DNA from 4 places in the Streptomyces sp. NPDC029041 genome. Region 1 is predicted to be linked to each of the others. Evidence: riboswitches for the same ligand, from Rfam matches in the RefSeq annotation. Region 1 holds a riboswitch; each other region holds the start of a gene.
The links. A riboswitch is a leader RNA that binds a small molecule or an ion and turns the genes downstream of it on or off. The one in region 1 is predicted to bind cyclic di-AMP.
Positions count from the first base shown of each region.

Region 2: linked by a shared signal. The riboswitch ahead of AB0F04_RS01765 (LysM peptidoglycan-binding domain-containing M23 family metallopeptidase) and the one ahead of AB0F04_RS29635 (NlpC/P60 family protein) in region 1 are both predicted to bind cyclic di-AMP.
Region 3: linked by a shared signal. The riboswitch ahead of AB0F04_RS15790 (transglycosylase family protein) and the one ahead of AB0F04_RS29635 (NlpC/P60 family protein) in region 1 are both predicted to bind cyclic di-AMP.
Region 4: linked by a shared signal. The riboswitch ahead of AB0F04_RS30535 (transglycosylase SLT domain-containing protein) and the one ahead of AB0F04_RS29635 (NlpC/P60 family protein) in region 1 are both predicted to bind cyclic di-AMP.

Region 1 is NZ_JBEZWO010000013.1:39,296-41,487, forward strand. Features, by position in the region: gene pcrA (DNA helicase PcrA) at 1-869, opposite strand, end outside; cyclic di-AMP (ydaO/yuaA leader) riboswitch at 1,184-1,356, shown strand; gene AB0F04_RS29635 (NlpC/P60 family protein) at 1,365-2,192, shown strand, end outside.
Region 2 is NZ_JBEZWO010000001.1:414,584-416,775, forward strand. Features, by position in the region: gene AB0F04_RS01765 (LysM peptidoglycan-binding domain-containing M23 family metallopeptidase) at 1-734, opposite strand, end outside; cyclic di-AMP (ydaO/yuaA leader) riboswitch at 739-900, opposite strand; gene AB0F04_RS01770 (alpha-galactosidase) at 1,211-2,192, opposite strand, start outside.
Region 3 is NZ_JBEZWO010000005.1:531,405-533,596, reverse strand. Features, by position in the region: gene eno (phosphopyruvate hydratase) at 1-166, opposite strand, end outside; gene AB0F04_RS15790 (transglycosylase family protein) at 427-1,113, opposite strand; cyclic di-AMP (ydaO/yuaA leader) riboswitch at 1,118-1,284, opposite strand; gene AB0F04_RS15785 (transglycosylase family protein) at 1,513-2,192, opposite strand, start outside.
Region 4 is NZ_JBEZWO010000014.1:11,316-13,507, forward strand. Features, by position in the region: gene AB0F04_RS30530 (polyprenyl synthetase family protein) at 1-398, opposite strand, end outside; cyclic di-AMP (ydaO/yuaA leader) riboswitch at 910-1,079, shown strand; gene AB0F04_RS30535 (transglycosylase SLT domain-containing protein) at 1,083-1,847, shown strand; gene AB0F04_RS30540 (Cof-type HAD-IIB family hydrolase) at 1,811-2,192, opposite strand, start outside.

The sequences.
Region 1 (2,192 bases):
TTGGTGTCCTGGTACTCGTCGACCAGGACGTGCCGGAAGCGGCGGCGGTAGTGCTCGGCGACGTCCGGGAAGGCCCGCAGGAGGTTGACCGTCGTCATGATCAGGTCGTCGAAGTCGAGGGCGTTCGCCTCGCGCAGCCGCGACTGGTACATGGCGTAGGCCTGGGCGAGGGTCTTCTCGAAGCCGTCGGTCGCCTGGGCGGCGAAGTCCTCCTCGTCGATCAGCTCGTTCTTCAGGTTGCTGATCTTGGCGCTGAAGGACTTCGGCGGGAAGCGCTTGGGGTCGAGGTCCAGATCACGGCAGACCAGGGCCATCAGGCGCTTGGAGTCGGCGGCGTCGTAGATCGAGAAGGACGAGGTGAAGCCGAGCTTCTTGCTCTCCCGGCGCAGGATGCGCACGCACGCGCTGTGGAAGGTCATGACCCACATGGCGTTCGCGCGGGGGCCGACGAGCTGCTCGACGCGCTCCTTCATCTCACCGGCGGCCTTGTTGGTGAAGGTGATCGCGAGGATCTGGCCCGGGTGCACGTCCCGCTCGGCGAGCAGGTGGGCGATGCGGTGCGTGAGCACGCGGGTCTTGCCGGAGCCGGCGCCGGCCACGATGAGCAGCGGGGAGCCGGAGTGGACGACGGCGGCGCGCTGGTTGTCGTTCAGCCCCTCCAGGAGGGTGGCGGTGTCCACCACCGGGCGGGGGGCTCCGTCCCGGTAGTAGGCGTCCCGGTCCGGCGGCACGTCGAACTTCCCGCCGAACAGATCGTCCGGGATCGGCTCCGGAACCTGATCGTCCTCGGGCGGCGGCGGGGGCTCGTCCGCGGGGCCCCGCTGGGCCTGGAGGTTCGCCAGGAAGCTGTCGTCAAAGAGGCTGCTCATCGCTCTCCGAGTCTAGGGCGCCCCACTGACAGCCCGCCGCCGCCCTGAGAACATCGCCGCGCGCCCGGGGCCCCGCCGACCGCCCGGTGGCGCGTTGTCGCCCTCCATGACGGCGCGATCACGCCCTGCTACCCACCTGGCAAGTGGGGACTTTTCCCACTCAATCCCCCTTGATCGTTCACTCTCGGCAACGCTCAGGAATAAGGTCACGAAAATGTATCGGGCATATCACCCATCAACCTTCACAGGGGCCACACGAGTTGGCTACGGTGCGACCGGGCCGCATGACCCCCACCGGCGAACGTCGCCGGGCCGCGCGGCCTCCGCCGAGTCCGGCGTGCCGCAGCGGCAGCCGGAGCCGGGGACCCAACCGTGAACCTGGGGTGAATCGGCCCGACTCCCTGTGCGGAGAAGGCCGTAGGGCAAACCTTCCGAACCACCCGCCCGAACCCGACAGCTAACCCGGTAGGCGGAACATGGAAGGAGTCGCCTCCCTTGGCGTCGCACCGCAAGTCGCGTCCTACGGGTACGCGCATGGCAGGCATACGGACCCCCGCCCTCGCAACGGCGGCCCTCACCTCCGTGGCCCTGCTGTCCCAGTCGGCCAACGCCGCCCCCGAGGCCGACGACAAGCCCAGCCTGGAGGAAGTCGAGAAGAAGGTCGGCGACCTGTACCGCCAGGCCGAGTCGGCGACCGACAAGTACAACGCGGCCAAGGAGAAGACCGCGAAGCAGCGCAAGCGCGTCGACACCCTCCTCGACGACGTCGCCCAGCGCACCCAGAAGCTCAACGAGGCGCGCGAGGAACTGGGTTCCTTCGCCTCCGCCCAGTACCGCACCGGTGCCGCCGCCCCGGACACGGCGACGTTCCTGCTCGCGGACACCCCGCAGGACTACTTCGACCAGACGCAGCTGATGGACCGGATGACCGGCCGCCAGAAGGTCGCGGTCGACGACTACATCACGCAGCAGTCCGAGACGATGAAGAAGCGCCAGGAGGCCACCGAGAGCCTCGAGACGCTCACCGAGTCGCAGGGCGACCTGAAGACGGCCAAGGCCACCGTCCAGCGCAAGCTCGCCGACGCGCGCGAACTGATGACGAAGCTGACCGCCGAGGAGAAGGCCCGGCTCGCGGCGATCGAGCAGGAGAAGCGGGCCGAGGCCGCCCGCAAGGCCGACGAGCTGGCCCGGCAGCAGGCGGCGCAGCAGAAGGCTCAGGAGGAGGCCGCCCGGCAGCAGGACGGCGGGTCCTCCCCCTCCGGATCGACGGGGTCGACGGCCTCCGGCTCGTCCACCCCGACGGCCCCGGCCGACTCCTCCTAC
Region 2 (2,192 bases), on a different contig from region 1:
GTCTGGCCGGCCGAGACGGAGAGCTGGGACAGGTGGGCGTACTGGGCGTAGTAGCCGTCGGCGAGCTTGATGACGACCTGGTTGCCGTACGCGCCGCCCCAGCCGGCGGACACGACCGTGCCCGCGCCGACGGCCTTGAGGGAGGTGCCGGTCGGGACGACGAAGTCGACGCCGGTGTGGTAGCCGCTGGACCACATGCTGCCGGACATGTGGTACGGGGTGCCGACGGTGGCGCCGGCCACCGGGAGGGTGAAGCCGCTGGAGTTGTTCTCGGCGGCCGCCGGCTTGGCGGCGGTCTCCGCCTCCGCCTTCGGGGCCGTATCGGCGGCTGACGGCTTCGGGGCCGAGGCCTTCGGGGCGCTCGCCGCCTTCTTGCCGATCGACAGCTTCAGGCCCGGGTGGATCAGCGACGGGTCGGAGCCGACGGCGTCACGGTTGTCCGCGTAGAGCTTCTTCCAGCCACCGCTGACATGCTGATCCTCGGCGATCTTCGCGAGGTAGTCACCGGCCTTCACGGTGTACGTGCGGGAACCGTTGGCCTCTTCCGCGGCCTTTTCCCCGGCGGCCGGAGCGGACTGGACGGCCTTTTCCGGAGCCGACTGCGGGGTGGCGGCGTGAGCGCCGGCGGCCCCCATGAGCGGCAGGGCGAGGGCGGCCCCGCCGGTTCCGGCGACGGCGATGGAGCGGGTGAAACGCTGGGTCTTGGGGCGGCGGTGCTTACCCTTCGCGGGCATGGCGCATTCCTCTCCGTCGCCTGCGAGGTGAGCTGTCGGGTGCGGGCTGGAGATGCCCGGCCGCGCCGTGGCGCGGCTTAACCCCAAGCCGTTCCGGGAACCGGAACAGGCGTCTTACCTGTGGGTCCCCCGCTCCTGCCGTACGTCGGGTCAGTGTGTGCGGGCTCCGGGCGGCGGCAGGATTAGGCGTCCGTCCGGATTGGTGTGGAACGTAAGCGACCACGACGCAATAGGACAAGCTTGCGGTTGCCCGTGACGGTGTTTTTCTTGACGCGTCGCCACATGTGCCGTCACCGAGCGTGGATTGCCGATCCCCCGCTCCACTCAATGGCCCTGGAAAATTGCGGGGATTACGTGAACATGGCGACAGCACATCGTCACGAATATGACGATGGTCACGCACCCCGACCTCATCTCCTTTACGATCGGGGCACGTTATCCCTAAGCGGCTAAAATTCCCTATTCGGACACAATGACTACTTCCGCTTAAGGCGGACGATCGCGGCGTCCAGATCCCCGCGCAAACCGACCCGCAGTCCGTGATGAAGCAGCACGGCCCCTTGGTGAACTTCGCCCGTTTCGAGGCATTCATACGATTCCGTCGGGTCCAAGCCGCGCAGCCGGAGCGCCGGAACGGGCTCGCCGTAGCGCTGCGCCTGGAGCCAGGCGAAGACGACGGCCTCCTCGCCGAGGACGTACTGCACGGCGCTCAGCCCGCCCTCCGGAGGCCGCAGCCGGTACTGGTCGCCCCGCTGCACCACGGGCCGGATCTCCTTGTAGAGCCTCACCCACTCCGCCGCCTCGGCGAGCTCCTCCGGCGTCCACTTCGTGAGGTCACCCCCGACCCCGAGCACCCCGGCCATGGCGCTGACGAACCGGAACCGCAGCGAGCTGGCCCGGTGGTTGAGCATGGCGTTCGGACTGTCGGTGACCCAGGCGGCCATGACCCGGGCCGGATGGATCTGGCTGAAGCCGTGCTGGATGGCGAGCCGGTCGAGGGGGTCGGTGTTGTCGGAGGTCCACACCTGGTCCGTGCGGCTCAGCACACCGAGGTCGATCCGTCCGCCGCCGCCCGAGCAGGACTCGAAGGCCACCCCCGGGTGAGCCGCCCTCAGGCGGTCCAGCAGGGCGTACAGGCCCTGCACGTGGTCGACCCAGAGCCGCTGCGGGTAGCCGTCGTCCGGCCAGCCGGCGTCCGTGAAGCAGCGGTTGAAGTCCCACTTCACGTAGTCGATCGGCGCACCGGAGAGGAGTCCGTCGAGCTGCTCCCACAGATACTCCCGGACGTCCTCGCGGGCGAGGTTGAGCACCAGCTGATTGCGGAACTCCGTCCGCTTTCGTCCCGGTTGGTACTGCACCCAGTCGGGGTGCGCGCGGTACAGGTCGCTGTCCGGGTTGACCATCTCGGGCTCGACCCAGATCCCGAACTGCATGCCGAGGCCGTGCACATGGTCGGCG
Region 3 (2,192 bases), on a different contig from region 1:
AGTCGCCGTCGCGGAGCTCGATGGCCTCGAAGGCGCCCGTGGAGGCGCCGGACGGGACGGCGGCACGACCGGTGCTGCCGTCGTCGAGGCCGACCTCGACCTCGACCGTGGGGTTGCCTCGGGAGTCCAGGATTTCCCGGGCTACGACGACGTCGATGGACGGCACGAGCATCTCCTTCTTCATGTGACGCGGTACGCGGGTCGCGCGGACCCGGCGAGGTGCGGGCCCGGTGGCTCGCGACATGAGCCTAACCGGCTCGGGGCGATCGGCCACCGGGTCGCCCACCCCATGGACAGAACCGAGCGTAAATTGTTTCCGAACGGAACAAAGACGGTTGCCGAAAAAACCCCGCCCCGGTGCGTACGGGGGATGACGCACCGGGGCGGGGAGCGGGTGGACCCGGGAGGGTCCGGGTGGGCCGCTGCTTACTTCAGGTGCAGCTGCTGGCCCGGGTAGATGAGGTCGGCGTCCTCGACGATGTCCTTGTTCAGCTCGAACAGCTTCTCCCAGCCGCCCTTGACCTTCTTGTCCGCGGCGATCGAGCCGAGGGTGTCACCCTTGACGACCTTGTACTCGCCGTCGCCCTTCTTGACCTTCTTGCCGGTCGGGGTGGTGACGGTCTTCTTGGCCGCCGGGCGCTCGTCCGAGCGGGAGGCCGGCTGCTGCTGGGTCTCGCGGGTCTCGGTGCTCTGCTGCTGCGAGGAGCTGCCGGAGTCGCTCGAGGAGCCGCCCCCGGTGGAGGCACCCGACAGGCCCTTGCCGCAGACCGGCCAGGCGCCCTTGCCCTGGCTCGCCAGGACCTTCTCGGCAATCTCGATCTGCTGGGCCTTGGTGGCCTGGTCGGCGGTGGAGGCGTACTGGGTGCCGCCGTAGCCGGACCAGGTGGAGGCGGAGAACTGCAGACCGCCGTAGTAGCCGTTGCCGGTGTTGATGGACCAGTTGCCGCCGGACTCGCACTGGGCGACCGCGTCCCACTCGGAGGTGGTGGCGGCGGACGCGTTGCCGGCCGCCATCAGCGGGGCGGCGACGGCGGCGCCGGTGACACCGGCGATGGCGATGGCCCGGGTGGCCTTGGACGGACGGCGGTGCGTGCCCTTGCCGGAAAACAGCATGGATGGATCCCCTCACCGACGCCTGCGAGGTGAGCTGTCGGGTTCGGGCCGGTTGAGTTGCCCGGCCACGTCCCTGACGGGACGCGGCTTCACCCCAAGCCCTTCCGGCACAACCGGCCGGTCGGGCACCTACCTTGGGTCCCCCGCTCCTGCCTACGGCGCTTGACGCGACGACTGTTCCCGTGCGGCCGCTGGCAGGATTCGGCGTTGCGGCAGCCGGGGCTCGCGGTGGCGAGCGGTCTCGACCGTAGACACGAGATCCGCGGAATTTCAAAGACGATCAAGGCTTCTGAGATCTATCTCTCACGGGCCCAAAACGGGACATCAGCCGCGAAACATGACGTGAACTCACCCGGTTTCGGGGCGACTTCGGTTGCCGTTTCCGTACTGTCCGAACGGCTACTTCTCGTCCGCTTCGCCCTCGACCGTGAGCGCCTGACCGGGGAGGATGAGGTCCGGGTCGGCTCCGACCTCCTTCTCGTTGCCCTCGTAGAGCGCGTGCCACCCCCCGTCGACACGAAGGGCGTCGGCGATGGACCAGAGGCTGTCGCCGATACCCACGATGTAGGCACCTTCGGACGTATCGCCGGAACTCTCTTCGGCGGGCGCGGAGTGACGCCCCGTGGACTTCTCCGCACCGGCGCCGTCGGGGTCGCCGGTTTCGTCGGCACTGGGGCCGCGATGACGGCCGGAGCCGCTGTCGGCCGGTCGCGAGGAGCCGTCACCCTGCCGGGCGTTGTCGGCCTTGTCGCTCTTGGAGGCGTCCGGGGAGGAGCCGTCGGACCGCCGCTCCCGCGACGAGTCGGGGGATTCGGTCGACTTGTCCGGCTTGACGCTTTCATCCTTCGAGGTGGACGACGCGTCAGGAGAGGGCGAGGAAGTGTCCGAAGGGGACGAGCCGAGCGAGTCGAGCAGGCCGGGCGAGTCCACCTCGCCGGACGAGTCGGACGCGTCGGACGAACCGGAGCCGGACCCCTTGCCCTGCTCGAGGCCGGAGAGCAGTCCACAGGTGCGCCACGCGCCGACTCCCTCGTCGGCGAGGATTCTCTCGGCCACGGCTATCTGCTGGGAGCGGCTGG
Region 4 (2,192 bases), on a different contig from region 1:
AGGATGTGCGAGGCGCGGGCGAAGAGGAAGTCGCCGGTGAGGACGGCGACGGAGTTGCCCCAGCGGGTGTTCGCACTCGGGACGCCGCGGCGCACGGCGGCCTCGTCCATGACGTCGTCGTGGTAGAGCGTGGCGAGGTGGGTCAGCTCCACGACGACCGCCGACGGGACGATCCCGGGCGCGTGGCGGTCACCGAACCGGGCGGAGAGCATCACGAGCAGCGGGCGGAACCGCTTGCCGCCGGCTCGCACCAGGTGCTGGGCGGCCTCCGTGATGAAGGGCACCTCACTCTTGGTGGCCTCGAGCAAGCCTTCCTCGACAGCCGTCAATCCGGCCTGGACGTCGGCTTCCAGAGCCTGGTCCCGCACGCTCAGCCCGAACGGCCCGACGTCGGTCACGAGGGGTCTCCTGTCTGCTGTGTCTGCCGGTGATTACGCGGATTGTCGATAGGTCGCTGCCCTCACTCGAGTCAGCGTATCCGGTCACGTTTCGATCACCGCCAGCGCCCGTGGTTACAGGCCGGGTGGTATCCGATCACGACCGCTATGTTTTCGATCAACCTATAAGAACAGATATTTATCGACTTACCCGAGGGTAGCGAGTTATGCACGATTTGCCGTGTTGAGTCGTGGAATTCCCCTTGGCGGAAATTGCCCCACGGGCTCGTGATCAGTGAGTTGAATCACTACTTCCCCTTTTCCGCCCCGTGCCCACACCAGCCCCTACCGCCTTCCCGTGAAAGCCAGTTGAGCCTTGGCTCTCGCAAAGGATCAAGTCGCCCAAACGCCCCCGACCAAGGTCAACCGCGCGATATGTGACTGAGGTGCTTGTTCCCGACATGTGCTCTCGCATACGTTCCGGCCCTGTCCGGCGGACGCCTAATCCTGCCGCCGCCCGGACTCCCCACAGGAACCGAACTCACTCACGCGTGGCAGGAGCGGGGGACCCAGGTAAGTCGCCGGTCCGCACAGCGGCACGGCTCGGGGTGAAGCCGCGTACGGCACACGGTGCCGTAGGCGGCCGGGCACCTCCCGGCCCGAACCCGACAGCTCACCTCGCAGGCGCCGGAGAGGAACATCGCCATGGCCGGACGAGGCAAGCACCGTCGCCCCAGAACCAACCCGCTGACCCGAGGCATCGTCGCCGTCGGCACCGGTGGAGCCGCACTGACCCTTCCGCTCCTCGGGGCCACGCACGCGAGCGCCGCCGAGCCCCAGAGCGCCCCCGCCGCGCAGTCCGTGAAGCAGGCGGCCCAGCCCGCCAAGTCCCTCACGTACACCGTGACCAAGGGCGACTCGCTCGCCCGCATCGCGGACCGGTACGACGTCCGGGGCGGCTGGAAGCAGCTCTACAAGGACAACCGCGCCGCCGTCGGCGACAACCCGAAGCTGATCCACCCGGGTCTGAAGCTCAAGGTGAAGACCACCAAGTCGCTCGCCCCGAAGAAGACGGCGACCAAGTCGTCCGCCCCCGCCAAGCCCGCCGGCGGTGTCGCCCAGGCCACGCAGGCATCCGCGAAGACCTACGCGAACAACCTCGACGGGTGGATCCGCGAGGCGCTGGACATCATGGCGCAGAAGGGGATCCCCGGGTCCTACGACGGCATCTACCGCAACATCATGCGCGAGTCGTCCGGCAACCCCCAGGCGATCAACAACTGGGACTCCAACGCCGCCGCGGGCACGCCGTCCAAGGGCCTGCTCCAGACCATCGACCCGACCTTCCAGGCCTACCACGTGGACGGCACGTCGTGGGACCCGTACGACCCGGTCGCCAACATCACGGCGGCCTGCAACTACGCGGCGGCCCGCTACGGCTCGATCGACAACGTCAACGGCCCGTACTGATCCGCCCCGTCCAGCAGTCGCTCGAGGACGACGGCGATGCCGTCGTCCTCGTTCGACAGGGTGACCTCGTCGGCCACGGCCTTCAGCTCGGGGTGGGCGTTGGCCATCGCGACACCGTGACCGGCCCAGTCGAACATCGGGATGTCGTTGGGCATGTCGCCGAAGGCGATGGTGTCCGCCGGCCGCAGCCCCAGATGCTCGGCGGCCAGCGCCAGCCCCGTCGCCTTGGTGATCCCGCACGGCTGGAGCTCGACCGTGCCGGGCCCCGACATCGTCACCGTCGCCAGCGAGCCGACCACCGAGCGGGCCGTCGCCGCCAACTCGTCGTCCGTCAGGTAGGGGTGG